4 regions of the Exiguobacterium sp. 17-1 genome follow, and region 3 is predicted to be linked to each of the others. Evidence: riboswitches for the same ligand, from Rfam matches in the RefSeq annotation. Region 3 holds a riboswitch; each other region holds the start of a gene.
The links. Region 3 has a riboswitch for thiamine pyrophosphate ahead of tenI (thiazole tautomerase TenI). Riboswitches for the same ligand answer to the same signal wherever they lie in the genome.

Region 1 (3,210 bases), 260 kb from region 3:
CTCCGAATTGTTTTGTCAGGTGTTGGATGTCGCAGATCATCATATTAAAATTTCCTCTCTGACGCATCAAAAAAAGGAGAGTGCAAACAGCACTCTCCTCGACTCGTGGAAGATGCGCTTTGCTTTATTTTTCGAGTATGGAGTTCTTCAAAAAAGGGCAGACTGACCCCTTAGAACGCCATTCCATGAAAAATTGCGCGCAACAGATAAAGTTGTTCCATCAACCAATGCTTACACGCAGCAAAACCCATTTCTTCCCACCACCTTTTCTCATTCGATATCTTTATTTTACCATGTCACCTGGAAGGAAAGAAAGAACAGATTATTTAAATAAGCCGGCGATCGAGTTGAAGAAGGCACTTAAGCCGTCAAACAGCTTTGCAAAAAATCCTTTTGTTTCTTCTGATGTTGCAAAGGCCTGAATGTTTTGCCCGGCATCCTTCAGTCCACTCTCAATCTGTCCCCAGTTGAGGTCGGCTTGTTCCATTTGGTTAAACAAACCGGTCAAACGGTCCATTTGGGCGTCGGACAGATTGATATTGTTATTTTGAATGACTTGGACGATGACGTTCTCAATCTCGACTTTCGTTTCCGGTTTCTGTTTGGCGATTTCCGCTTTGATTTCGTTCATCAAGTCGGCGACCTTGTCCGTCCCGACTGTCTTCCCGACATCTGACGTGACCGACAATTCTTGCTGGGCCAAATCTTTTCGTTCATCGGTCAGTTTAATGCCGGTCTCAGCCGACGTTTGGTCGTAGGCTTTCATGATTCCGGTCAAGGCAGATGTTCCGGTTACCTTGTAAGGAGACGTAATCGTGATGTCCGCATCGGTCACACCGGCCGTGACAAGCGCATTGAGGTACATGTCCTTTGTGACCCAGGTGATGTTTTCCGTTGCAACGGACAGACCGTCGCCTTTTTCAGCCAACTCGATCTTGGCGGACGAATACATCCCGCCGCCGCGTTGGGACTGGGGAATGTTTTTCCCGAGATATTTTTCTTCATCCGCAGATGTCGCGATGATCGGAGTGATGCCTTCCGGTGCGTTCAGACGGGACAAGACCCATGTTTTATCCTTCGCTCCGAGCGATTCGCCCAGTGTGATAATCGTTTTGTCGACGACCTGTTCGGCAGATGCGGCCGTTGGCAGTAATAACGTCGTAGCAAGTAATGCCGAAGCGGTCCATGTCATGGTTTTATTCATAAAAGTTCCTCCATAAGTTAAGTATCAGGTACTAAATTTAGTCTAATCGACCGGCGACAGAAGAGAATCGGTCTCAAGGACGAGCCGTCATCCACCTTCCGTCATGTTCCATTGTACAAAAAAATGGAGTGAAATGACGAGAATGGGTCAATTTCACATCAAATCATGATAAACTCAAAATAAATCAAATAGCGACCACTAGGGGAGTCAGTAGGCTGACTGAGACGACGAAGACGTTCGGACCCTTTGAACCTGATTAAGTTTGGACTTACGGAGGGAAGTGGCGTGGACGATCCTCTTTTTATGGTCTTTTCACGTCATGCCTGACATCGGGTGTGGCGTTTTTTTGATTACAAAAGGGGGAAAAAACATGACATTCAGTGAAGAAATCCGGCAAGCGGCAAGACGGTATTGGGACAGCAGCTTTACCCATCCATTCGTGACAGGGATTGCGGATGGAACACTACCGGAAGCAAAATTTCGCCATTACGTCCTACAGGATGCCTATTACTTAAAACATTTCGCGAAAATTCAGGCGCGGGCCGCGTCGAAGGCACAGGACTTCGCGACGATTGCCGAACTCGCGGAACATGCGACGTCGACCTATGCTGCAGAACTCAGTCTGCATCAATCGTTTTTTGAACCGCTTGGGATTTCGGACAAGACACTGGCAGAGTTTGAACCGGCACCGACAGCATACGCTTATATTTCGCATATGCACCATGCAAGTGAAGGGACGCTCGGGGAGACCATCGCTGCGATTTTACCGTGTTACTGGCTTTACTATGAGATTGGACAACAGTTACAGACGGCGACACCGGCTTCACCGATTTATCAGCAATGGATTGCGACATACAGTTCCGAGTGGTTCGAGCGGGTCGTCTTTGAACAAATTGATCGTCTGAATGATTTGGCGGAGCGGGCAAGTGCCGAAGAACGGGAACGGATGAAACAACATTTTGTCAAAAGCTGTTATTACGAATTGATGTTTTGGCAGATGGGCTGGACGGAAGAGACGTTTGAACAAATTTATCTACGGACAATGGACAGACAAGATGTAAAGTGAAAAAAGTAGCTTGAGTAAAATATATGGAAGTAAAAAAACTCCACGCCTGATCGAATCACGAAAAGGGGAAACGTGGAGTTTTTGTAATGAAACGAAAGGTACTATCAACCGAAAATCAACAAGTTGATTCATATAGTTGCATATGAACATATTTTATGTTAATTTACTAATTACACGCATATGCACATGTTTGTGTGAAAAGAAGAGGGGATGAATGATGAAGGTATACGACTACAATAAATCCATCGGGCGTAAGGTAGTGACGCTTTCTCGGCTGATTGGATTTGGGTTGAATAAAAAATTTAAAGAACTTGATTGTCCACTTACATTTCAACAATGGAAAATCATGACGGCATTGAACTATCAAGAAGGAATTTCACAAAATCAATTGGCTGAAATCGTTGAAAAAGAACACACGACAGTTTCCAAAATTGTTAACACGTTAATTAGAAAAAACATGCTTCGAAGAACGACGGATGTGAACGATAAGCGGACGAATAATGTGTTTTTAACGGAAGAAGGCAGAGAAGTACTTGAAAAACTTGCTACCGATCAAGTCCAAACGTTTTTAGACAGTTTAGTGGACGACATTCCCGAAGCGGAAGTAGAAATCTTTACTTCTGTATTAGAACGTATGATAAAGAAAATCCAATGATTTTCTTTATCGTATGTTCTAATATTTTATTGAATATGTGCATAGGCAACTAATAGAGAATAGAGGGATTAGCATGGACGTATCAACATCATTAGCTCAAAGCAAACGTAACAAATTAATGATTATTTTAACAAGTGTATTAGTGATTTCAGCAATGAACACGACGATGTTCAATGTCGCATTACCAGCGATTGGCGAACAATTTTCATTATCTCCTTCGCAAACGGGATGGATTGTAACCAGCTATTTGATTATTTTCGCTGTAGGAGTAACCATCTATGGTAA
Region 2 (3,210 bases), 380 kb from region 3:
GTCTGTTTAAGAAACTGGAAGTCCGGTTGCTGAAAAACAAAGCCGACTTGTTGGTAATACGTCCGGTCCGACCATTTCCGAAGCGGGGTGTCAAACAAGCGGATATCGCCTTTAGACGGAAGTAATTTTGCCAGTGTCTCAAGGACCGTGCTTTTTCCAGCCCCGTTGCGTCCGACGAGCATGATCCATTGACCGGAAAAGGTCGTCCATGAAAAATCGTTAAGAATCGTCCGTTCCCCCCGTTTGACACGGACCCGCGTCAGCTCAAATGTCCGCTCCGTTCCAACCGCTCGACGTTCAACCGGACGTTTCTTCAGATGACAGGCTTGTCCGGACAGCTCCGGTAAAGTCTCAAGTCCGTAGGGGTAGAGGAGCGGCATCGCAATGCCAAGCGCTGTCATCACATCCCGCTGTTGATGAAACACGTCATACGGTGTGCCATCAAGCAATAAGCGACCACCTTCAAAGACGATTACCCGGTCGGCAAACGTCACGCACTGATCGAGCTGATGTTCGATCAGAACGAGCGTCAAGTCGGGATCGTGATGCAATTCTTCAATCAGATGCATCATCGTCCGTTGACCACTCGGGTCGAGTTGTGCCGTCGGTTCGTCGAGTAACAGGATGTCTGGTTCAAGTGCCAACACACAGGCTAGAGCAATCCGTTGTTTCATCCCGCCGGACAGTTCGGCAATCGGTGTCGTCAAGGCAAGATCAAGTCCGACCCGCGCCAACAGCAACTGGATGCGTTCCTCCATCTCACTGCGGGCGATCTGTCGATTCTCGAGACTAAAGGCGATTTCCGCGCCGACCGTCTGCATACAAAACTGATCGTCCGGTTGTTGGAACAAAATCCCGACCGTTCCCTCGGTCAACCAGTGACCGGTGACATCTGCTTCAATCGTGTCCGGCAACAGACCGGCAAGAACGTGTAAAAAGGTCGTCTTGCCACTGCCGCTTGGACCGACGAGCAAGGTCGTTTCTCCTTTTTGGATCGTGATCGACAAGTCGTGTAAGACCGCGTTATCCTGATCCGGATAACGGACGGACAGGTGCTCGCACTGCATCATGCGGCACGCTGCTTCCGTTGCCGTCCGACCGCATAACCGTTCAGTGTCCCCGTCTTAACGAGCGCGTCGACGATCATTTTTGCGAGCAATCCACCGAGCAATGCTCCGCTGACGAGTTGCAGGGAAAACGTCAACAGCAGGGTCGTCGTCGTATAGTAGGCAAATCCATTCACGATGAGGCTGTAAACCATACTTCCGACGGCGGCGAAGACACCGGACAACATCAAGGTGAACGTATTAAACGTCCGGTAGCCGAACACGGCAAAGGCAATCTCGGCTCCGATTCCCTGTGCAAATCCAATCAACAGTGCCGATAAGCCGAAGTGACTCCCCGTAAACAATTCGACGGCAGCAGCGACGACTTCTGCAATCAATGCTGCGCCTGGTTTTTGAATGATGTAGGCGACTAGGGGACTGGCAATGACCCAGATACCGAACATCCAGTTTGATCCGACCGGTCCGAAGATGGCCGAGATCGGTAACCATAACGTCGACCACCCTAAGTAGAGGACACCACACGCGACGGCGAGCATCATCATGACGATGATTTCTTTCATTTTCCAACTGTTCATAATCACTACTCCTTTAAATGCACATCCACAAAGAAACCACAAAAAAGACCGCCCTCTATGAAAAGAGAGCGGTCGTGTAACCTGCAAGATGCAGAAAAAGAGCACGAGGATTCCGCTCCACTTTCCTACGCTAGTATGAACTAGATCAGGTTCAAAGGGTCCGAAGTGAATCGTCTCAGCCAACTGGCTCCCCTAGTGGATGTGTCAATGATGTGTACCTTCTTCACTGTACGGCTGTCGCCGTGACTTGTCAATATGCATAAAAAAACCTCCCACGAGGGGAGGAGAGAAAAGATTACTCTTTATCTTCTTTGTTTTCTTCAGCTTGCTCTTCAGAAGTTTGTTCTGAATCGTCTGTCGCTGTATCCGCATCAGCTGCTTGTGCCTCAGCTTCTGCTTCTTCGATTTCTTCAAGTTCAGCTTCAAGTGTCGATTCAACGACTGCTGCAACTTGGATGTCACCTTCTGTGACGACACGGAAATCTTTTTCTTCCGGAAGATCAGCTACTGTAATTGAATCTCCGATTGCAAGATCCGTTACATCAACTTCGATCCGTTCCGGTAATTTATCTGGTGTTGCGGCAACTGTTACTTTAAAGAGTGTTTGTGAAAGGAATCCGCCAAGTTTCGCACCGGCTGCTTCGCCGACGAGGACGATATCCGTTTCGACTTCTGTTTCTTCATCCATTTTAACAGCGATGAATTCAACGTGTTTAATCGTTGGTGTAAAGATATCCATATCAAGCTTGTTGATCAACGTGTTGACCTTTTTACCGCCGATTTGAAGAGCAACCAAGACGTTTTCGCCATGATCACGGACAACCTTGACCAATTCTTTTTCATCGAATGAAATCGGTGTGCTTTCCACTTTGTAGCCATACACGACACCAAGAGCTTTTCCTTCATGACGTAATTGCTTTCTAAGTGAGCGTGGGCGTACTTCGCGTTCTTCTACTTTTAATGTTACTGACATGTTCATTTCCCCCTTGAATTTGGTATAGCCCTCAAAAGGTAATGAATGTAGGAGTGGAACAATAGGTTCCAACAGAAATTCTTGCGCTAAATGCTAGTTCAACTGGATTTCATTCAGAAATGAAAAACGAAGTGAGTAAGTAGCATTTCTCTCCCAGGTCATTACGCTGATATTGAGAAACAATAATTGAAAAGCGACCGTGTTGTACGGTGCTAATGTAGATATACCCCTGTCTTTCAAAAGTTAAAACCTTTTTTTCTGAATTTGATTGTCGAAAGACCTTCAAACCTGTTGCTAGACAACGGATTGAAGGTCTTTCATTTTTTTAAGATTTCCTTTGATTTGTGTGGTTAATCATCTGCTGAATCGATAAAAGAGGGGGAATCGAGCAGACGGACGAGTTCGCGAATCGTTAAAATATCCGGCTTCTGATCCGATAAGACGGCATCAATCATCAGTGCTTTGCGATCTTGTAATTCCGCCATCTTTTCCTCGATTGTCCCGGTCATCAATAACTTGATTACTTCGACCGGCGACTGCTGTCCCAATCGATGGGCCCGGTCAGCCGCTTGTTGCTCGACGGCCGGATTCCACC
Region 3 (3,210 bases):
TTTCGGTTCATGACACAATCGGCGAGGACTTGCGCTGTCACCGGAGCGAGCAGGATACCGTGCCGGTGATGTCCCGTCGCGACCGACAAACCGGCAACCCCTTTGACCCGTCCAAGATACGGTAATCCGTCACGAGTTTGTGGCCGGACACCGGACCAGATGTCAACCAGTTCCGCATCACGGATCAGCGGATACACATCGATCGCTGCCGTCAACAGGTCCGAGACGCTACCCGCGTTGACCGTCGTCGATTCCTCGCCAACGTGTTCCGTTGCGCCGATGATGATCCGTCCGTCTGCTTTCGGGACGAGATACACCGTCTCGTGAAACAAGGTCTGTTCGAGTTGACCGGTTGCGAGGCGGACAGACAGGCACTCGCCTTTGACCGGGAGCGTGTCAATCGAAATCCCGATCGTTTGCAACAACGGTTCCGATCCTCGTCCACCGGCAATGACGACCTGTCGACCAAATTGCCGTCCCCGGCTTGTTTCAACCCCGGTTACCGTCTCTTTGTCCCGCAAAAGACGCAAGACAGTCACCTGTTCTTCAATCACCCCGCCCCGCTGTTCAATCGCTTGCCGTAAAGCGCGGACGAGCAACGGAGGATCGACTTGACCGACCCGTTCAAATTGGACGGTTTGATTTGCCTGCCTGAGCTGAAACGGCAGTTCGAGATAGCCGCTCTTCAACCCGGTCTCGTCGAACAATTGACGGACAAGCTGCGGATAAAGTGTACGGCTGACTGCCGCTAACGCATGTAACGGTTCCGACAGTTCTTCGTCCGTCGCGAGCATCCCTGCTGCTGCCCGTGTCGCCCCTTGTCCGACTGTTGACTGTTCAAGCAAATGGACGCTTTGTCCACGCTGAAGGAGCTCATAACCGAGCGTCAAACCGATGATGCCGGCGCCGACAATCAATACATCCGGTTGCTTCATCGTCCAATCACCGCCCGGAACCGTCCGGCTGCTTCAACCGGAGACGTTTGACCAAGAATGCCTGACAAGACGGCGCCACCTGAGCAGCCTGTCGCCATGACATCCTGTAGATTGTCCGGTTTAATTCCGCCGATTGCGATAACCGGAATCGATGTCCAGTCGACAACCTGTTTTAAGGCATCAAGTCCTCTTGGCGGTACACCGGGTTTCGATCCCGTCTCAAAAATATGGCCGTATAGGACGTAATCAGCACCCCCCTGTTCTGCCGCCACCGCTTCCGTCAATGAATGGACCGATTGACCAATCACCAGCTCCGGGAAACGGCTCCGGACACGGTCAACCGGAATACTCCGTGTGGTCAGCTGAACTCCGGTCCCGGTGACGATTGCCACGTCCAGCCGGTCATGGACAATTAATTGCTCTGTCTTTACGCCTCGTCGCACGAGTGTTTCGATGCACGCGACCAGTTCCTTCGCCGACCATGACGGCTCCCGCAGATGAATCCGGTCGACGGTTGCAGCGAGTTCCGGCAACAAGCGTTCGAGCACGTCCGGACGTTGCTTGCCGGTTGTCAACAGATGTAACTGCGTCATTATTTCCCCCTTTCCACACGAAAAAGGACCACCCCATGAACTGATGGAGTGGTCCTACAAAAAAGGGCGACAGTCGTCGCATCCTCGGATGATTGATCGGAATCCACTTCCCTCCGCTAGTACGAACTAGATCAGGTTCAAAGGGTCCGGATACTTCCGTCTCAGTCTGCTGCGAGACTCCCCTAGTGTAGATATTAATTTGTGTGGTACGTCTGTAGTTTACCACGGATAGTCACGTGTATTCCACCCTTGATCAGCGTCGCATGTCTGATTCGACCGCTTTGACCTGCTTGATCAGCTGTTCATACTTGTCGACGCGTTTCGTTTGCGACAAGTCATACGTTTGTTTTAAGCGTAAGACCCGCCCGACTTTCTGATCGAGATCTGCTGCCGACAATTTTCCTTGTTTGATCCGCGCCATGATTTCCTTATGAACGGACGAGTATCCGCCGGGCGATGAGAACATCGCCATATCAGCACCATTTTCGAGGGCAAGACTTGCTGCCTGGGCAAGTCCGTACCGTTCCGTGATTGCTCCCATCACGAGATCATCCGTGATGATGACACCATCAAACTTCAGTTCATCCCGTAACAGACCGGTCATGACGGGTTTCGACAACGACGACGGACGGTTTTGATCGAGTGCCGGGAACAGGATGTGCGCAACCATGACCATCTCGGCCCCGTTTTGAATCGCCCGTTTGAACGGTACCAGTTCCGTCTGTTCGAGTTCCGCTTTCGAAGCATCGACCCGCGGCAGACCAACATGCGAATCGACGGTCGTATCCCCGTGACCCGGGAAGTGTTTGACAACCGGGACAACATCTTCCGACTTCATCCCCTGCATCAACGGAATACCAAGCCGGGCAACCTGTTCCGCATCTGCACTGAGTGCCCGGTCACCGATAATCGGGTTCGCCGGGTTACTGTTGACGTCAAGAACCGGGGCGAAATCCATGTTGAAGCCGTAAAAACGGGAAATCGAACCGAGCGTTTGCCCGACTTCCTTCATCAATCCGGGATCATTTTTATGACCAAATGACAGGCTCGGCGATAACTTGAGTTTGGCATCCGGCACCCGGCTGACGCGCCCACCCTCCTCATCAAACCCGAGGAACGCTTTTGAATCAGCATTTTGGGCTTCGGCAATCGCTGTTGTAAAGGTCTTCAGTTGTTCGGTCGATGTGATGTTGCCGCCGAGTAACAGGACGCCTCCAAGCGCATGGTCCTGCAGTAATTGACGGTCCGTTTGTGTCAGGGCTGTTCCCGTCACGCCGATGTACAGCAACTGATCGACTTTTTCCGCCGTCGACATCTTCGAGACGGTCTGCTTAAGTTGTTTCGCCTCCCGTTCAGCGGCAGAGGATCGATCCGGCTGCGGCGGTTTCGTTTTCTTCGCCGGCTTCGGTTGCGGCTCGACAGGCTGTGTCGGTTCATCGGCGCAACCGGCGAGCAGGACGCTTGTTAACAGGACAGGGACAATCCGTTTCAAATCGGTTCCTCGTTCCGGACACCATTAATGGAATAGTAGACTTCAATCTCAGCGTTCAAGGACTGGGAGACCGAGCAGTATTTATCTTTGGACAACGAAATCGCCCGGCGGACTTTATCGTCCGGTAAATCGCCTTCGAGCCGGTAATGGATCGAGATTGTCGTGAAGCGGCGCGGATGGTCATCTGCCC
Region 4 (3,210 bases), on a different contig from region 3:
ACAAGAATAACGAGCAGGATGTTAATCCTGACAAAGGAGGGCGTAGGATGGCAGAAAGTCGAATTGAAGACAATCGGGATGGAACGATTATCCGCTTACAGGGTGGATTTTATGATGTCATGACGCCTCAAGGTGAAATCCGTTCACGGGCACGCGGTAATTTCAGAAAACGGGGCATCAGCCCTGTCGTCGGCGATGAAGTTGTGTTACACATCGAAAGTGAGACCGGATATATACTAGAAGTAAAGGACCGTCAAAATTTCTTGGTTCGCCCACCAGTTGCCAATATCGATCAAGCTTTGTTGGTCGTATCGGCAGCAGAACCTGATTTTTCTGCCCATCTGTTGGACCGGTTTTTAGTGTTGATTGAAGCAAAGGAAATTCAACCGATCATCATCTTGACGAAGATGGACTTGTTACAAGGTGAAGCCGAACAGGTGGTATTGGAAGCAATTGCCGCTTACCGGACCATCGGATATCACGTCATTGAAACGTCAAGTGAGACATTGGCCGGAGTCGAATCCGTCCGTCCGTTGTTAAAGGATAAAACGAGTGTCCTGGCCGGACAATCCGGTGTAGGGAAAAGTTCGTTGTTGAACGCCTTGGAACCTTCGTTGGCACTGGAAACGAGTCATATTTCGAAGGCGCTTGGTCGTGGACGCCATACGACCCGCCATGTGACCTTGATCCCGCTTGGCGAAGGATTGATTGCAGATACCCCGGGGTTCTCGAATCTCGATTTTCCGCATGAAATGGAACTCGAGGAATTACGTTGGTGTTTTCCTGAATTTGTTGCTTTACAGGACGAATGCAAGTACCGGGGCTGTCTGCACTTGAATGAGCCCGGTTGTGCCGTTAAACAAGCCGTCGAGACACATGAGATCATGGTCTCCCGGTATACGAATTATGGTATGTTTGTAGAGGAAATCAAGAATCGGACACGGAGGTATTAAGATGATTAAAATCGCACCATCAATCTTATCAGCAGATTTTGCAAATTTAGAACGGGATGTCAAAGCCGTTGAAGCGGCGGGAGCCGACTATATTCATTTTGATGTCATGGACGGTCAGTTTGTTCCGAACATTTCCTTTGGCCTCCCTGTCCTAAGCAGTTTACGTCAAAAAACAGACATGGTTCTCGACGTCCATCTCATGATTGATCGTCCGGAAAACTTTGTCGAAGCCTTCGTTGCAGCAGGTGCTGATATCGTAACCTTCCACGTGGAGGCGACGAATCATGTCCATCGTGTTCTGCAACAAATCAAAGCAGCAGGTGCGAAAGCGGGAGTAGTGCTCAATCCGCACACGCCACTTTCGACGATTGAACATGTACTCGAAGAAGTCGATATGGTCTTGCTGATGACGGTCAATCCGGGTTTTGGCGGTCAAGCGTTCATTCCAGGTGTGATGAAGAAATTAAATCAACTGGCTGCAATGAAAGCAGAACAAAATCTATCCTTCGAGATCGAAATCGATGGTGGAGTCAATGCGGAAACAGCGAAATTATGTATCGAGAATGGGGCAAACGTTCTTGTTGCAGGTTCCGCTATCTACAATGCGCCGGACTATTCAGAAGCAATCACTAGTATTCGAAATGCTGCTCACGTATAATAGGAACAGAATCAAAATTAAATGATGACCGCAAGGGGTGTCGCGTCAAGCGGCTGAGAGAAGTGATTGGACTTTAACCCTTCGAACCTGTTCCGTTCAGACGGACGTAGGGATGTGGCGCACGCAGGCAGTACGGCGTTCGTCGTACTGCCTTTTTGCCGTCCTGCGATTTTATTTTTAGGAGGAAAAAAAGATGAAACGGCTACAAATGTTAATGGAAATTGCAATCTTTGCAAGTCTTGGTGTGGTATTCGATTTATTAATCCCATTTAAAATGCCGCAAGGTGGTTCAATTAGTTTGGCAATGTTGCCAATCTTCGTCATGGCCTTTCGTCATGGTGTCGTCGGTGGGGTCGTGACAGGCGCACTTGTCGGAACGATCCAACTGATGTTCGCTCCGCAAATTCTGACGGTCGTTCAGCCGTTACTCGATTATACGATTGCGTTTGGTGTCGTCGGATTGAGCGGATTATTCGCACGGCAAGTTAAAAAAGCAGCAGCAACCGGGAAAAATGGCCGTTTGATGGCGATTGTACTAGGTGCGACATTGCTTGGTGCGGGCTTACGTTATGTGTGTCACGTCATCAGTGGAATCGTGTTCTTCGCTGAGTATGCGGAAGGTCCAGTTGTCCCGTATTCGTTGATCTATAACGCGACGTATATGGTTCCATCGTATCTGTTATGTGGTATTGTCGCAGGACTCCTGTTTACGACAGCACCACGACTTCTTCGTTATTCAGCACGAGGTGTCTGATGCGGGTCGTGATTGTAGCGGCCGGTCCGGCGGAAGACATCCCGTCCCTAAAGCCGTTTATGGATGAGAAGACGATTGTCATCGCTGTCGACGGAGGTGTCACCGTGTTGGCACAACAAGGTTTCGCTTTTGACTTGGCCATCGGTGACTTCGATTCGCTCGGATACAAACCGGAAGGAGCCATCATCCATCCGGCTGAAAAGGATGAGACCGATTTGGAACTGGCTTTACGGTACGTCAGTCAGCAGTATGAAGCAACGGAAGTGTTGGTATTCGGTGCGACCGGAGGACGACTCGATATGACGCTTCAAAACGTCTATCTGTTAAAACAATTTCCGGCAGTCCGCTTGATGACGAAGCGGGAAGAGGTCCGTTTCTTACAACAGGGGCAGTACACTCTCCAGGCGGACCAGTATCACTATTTGTCCTTCATCCCGCTCGTTCCGACACGTTTGACACTCCAGGAGGTCAAATATCCGCTGGTGAACCATGATGTGCCGGTCGGCGGATCCTTGACCGTCAGCAATGAATGGACAGATCAAGGGGCGGCGAACGTGACGGTGCATACCGGTGAAGTAATTGCTTTACGAAGTTTGTCAGACCGTTAAAAAATGTGATCGGCTTTAGGATATCCTAAAAGCCGATCACGTTTTTTGGTAGTTTTGTTTTTTAAGATTCCAATGTCGAGCTGGCTGCCTGACGTTCAGTTTGAGCCGCAATATGTTTTCCTTTGACGAACAGATGGTAAGAGGCCCACGTCAAGAGGAAAAATGGAACACCGATGTACAAGGCAATCCGTTGATCTGCTTGGAAAGCCAGACTGATCAGTACAAGCATGTTTAAAG

Region 1: another riboswitch for thiamine pyrophosphate. It lies ahead of tenA (thiaminase II); the one in region 3 lies ahead of tenI (thiazole tautomerase TenI).
Region 2: another riboswitch for thiamine pyrophosphate. It lies ahead of MUN34_RS05980 (ECF transporter S component); the one in region 3 lies ahead of tenI (thiazole tautomerase TenI).
Region 4: another riboswitch for thiamine pyrophosphate. It lies ahead of thiT (energy-coupled thiamine transporter ThiT); the one in region 3 lies ahead of tenI (thiazole tautomerase TenI).

The regions. Positions count from the first base shown of each region.
Region 1 is NZ_JALIGJ010000002.1:733,285-736,494, reverse strand. It holds gene abc-f (ribosomal protection-like ABC-F family protein) at 1-43, opposite strand, end outside; gene MUN34_RS09560 (DUF1002 domain-containing protein) at 323-1,204, opposite strand; TPP riboswitch at 1,395-1,500, shown strand; gene tenA (thiaminase II) at 1,575-2,270, shown strand; gene MUN34_RS09550 (MarR family winged helix-turn-helix transcriptional regulator) at 2,485-2,925, shown strand; gene MUN34_RS09545 (MFS transporter) at 2,999-3,210, shown strand, end outside.
Region 2 is NZ_JALIGJ010000002.1:91,098-94,307, reverse strand. It holds gene MUN34_RS05985 (ABC transporter ATP-binding protein) at 1-1,070, opposite strand, end outside; gene MUN34_RS05980 (ECF transporter S component) at 1,067-1,642, opposite strand; TPP riboswitch at 1,748-1,846, opposite strand; gene MUN34_RS05975 (50S ribosomal protein L25/general stress protein Ctc) at 1,938-2,615, opposite strand; gene MUN34_RS05970 (DEAD/DEAH box helicase) at 2,966-3,210, opposite strand, start outside.
Region 3 is NZ_JALIGJ010000002.1:468,694-471,903, forward strand. It holds gene MUN34_RS08220 (NAD(P)/FAD-dependent oxidoreductase) at 1-935, opposite strand, end outside; gene tenI (thiazole tautomerase TenI) at 932-1,528, opposite strand; TPP riboswitch at 1,620-1,722, opposite strand; gene nagZ (beta-N-acetylhexosaminidase) at 1,782-3,020, opposite strand; gene MUN34_RS08235 (OsmC family protein) at 3,017-3,210, opposite strand, start outside.
Region 4 is NZ_JALIGJ010000001.1:882,789-885,998, forward strand. It holds gene pknB (Stk1 family PASTA domain-containing Ser/Thr kinase) at 1-10, shown strand, start outside; gene rsgA (ribosome small subunit-dependent GTPase A) at 48-953, shown strand; gene rpe (ribulose-phosphate 3-epimerase) at 955-1,611, shown strand; TPP riboswitch at 1,635-1,741, shown strand; gene thiT (energy-coupled thiamine transporter ThiT) at 1,805-2,365, shown strand; gene MUN34_RS04315 (thiamine diphosphokinase) at 2,365-2,973, shown strand; gene MUN34_RS04320 (amino acid permease) at 3,035-3,210, opposite strand, start outside.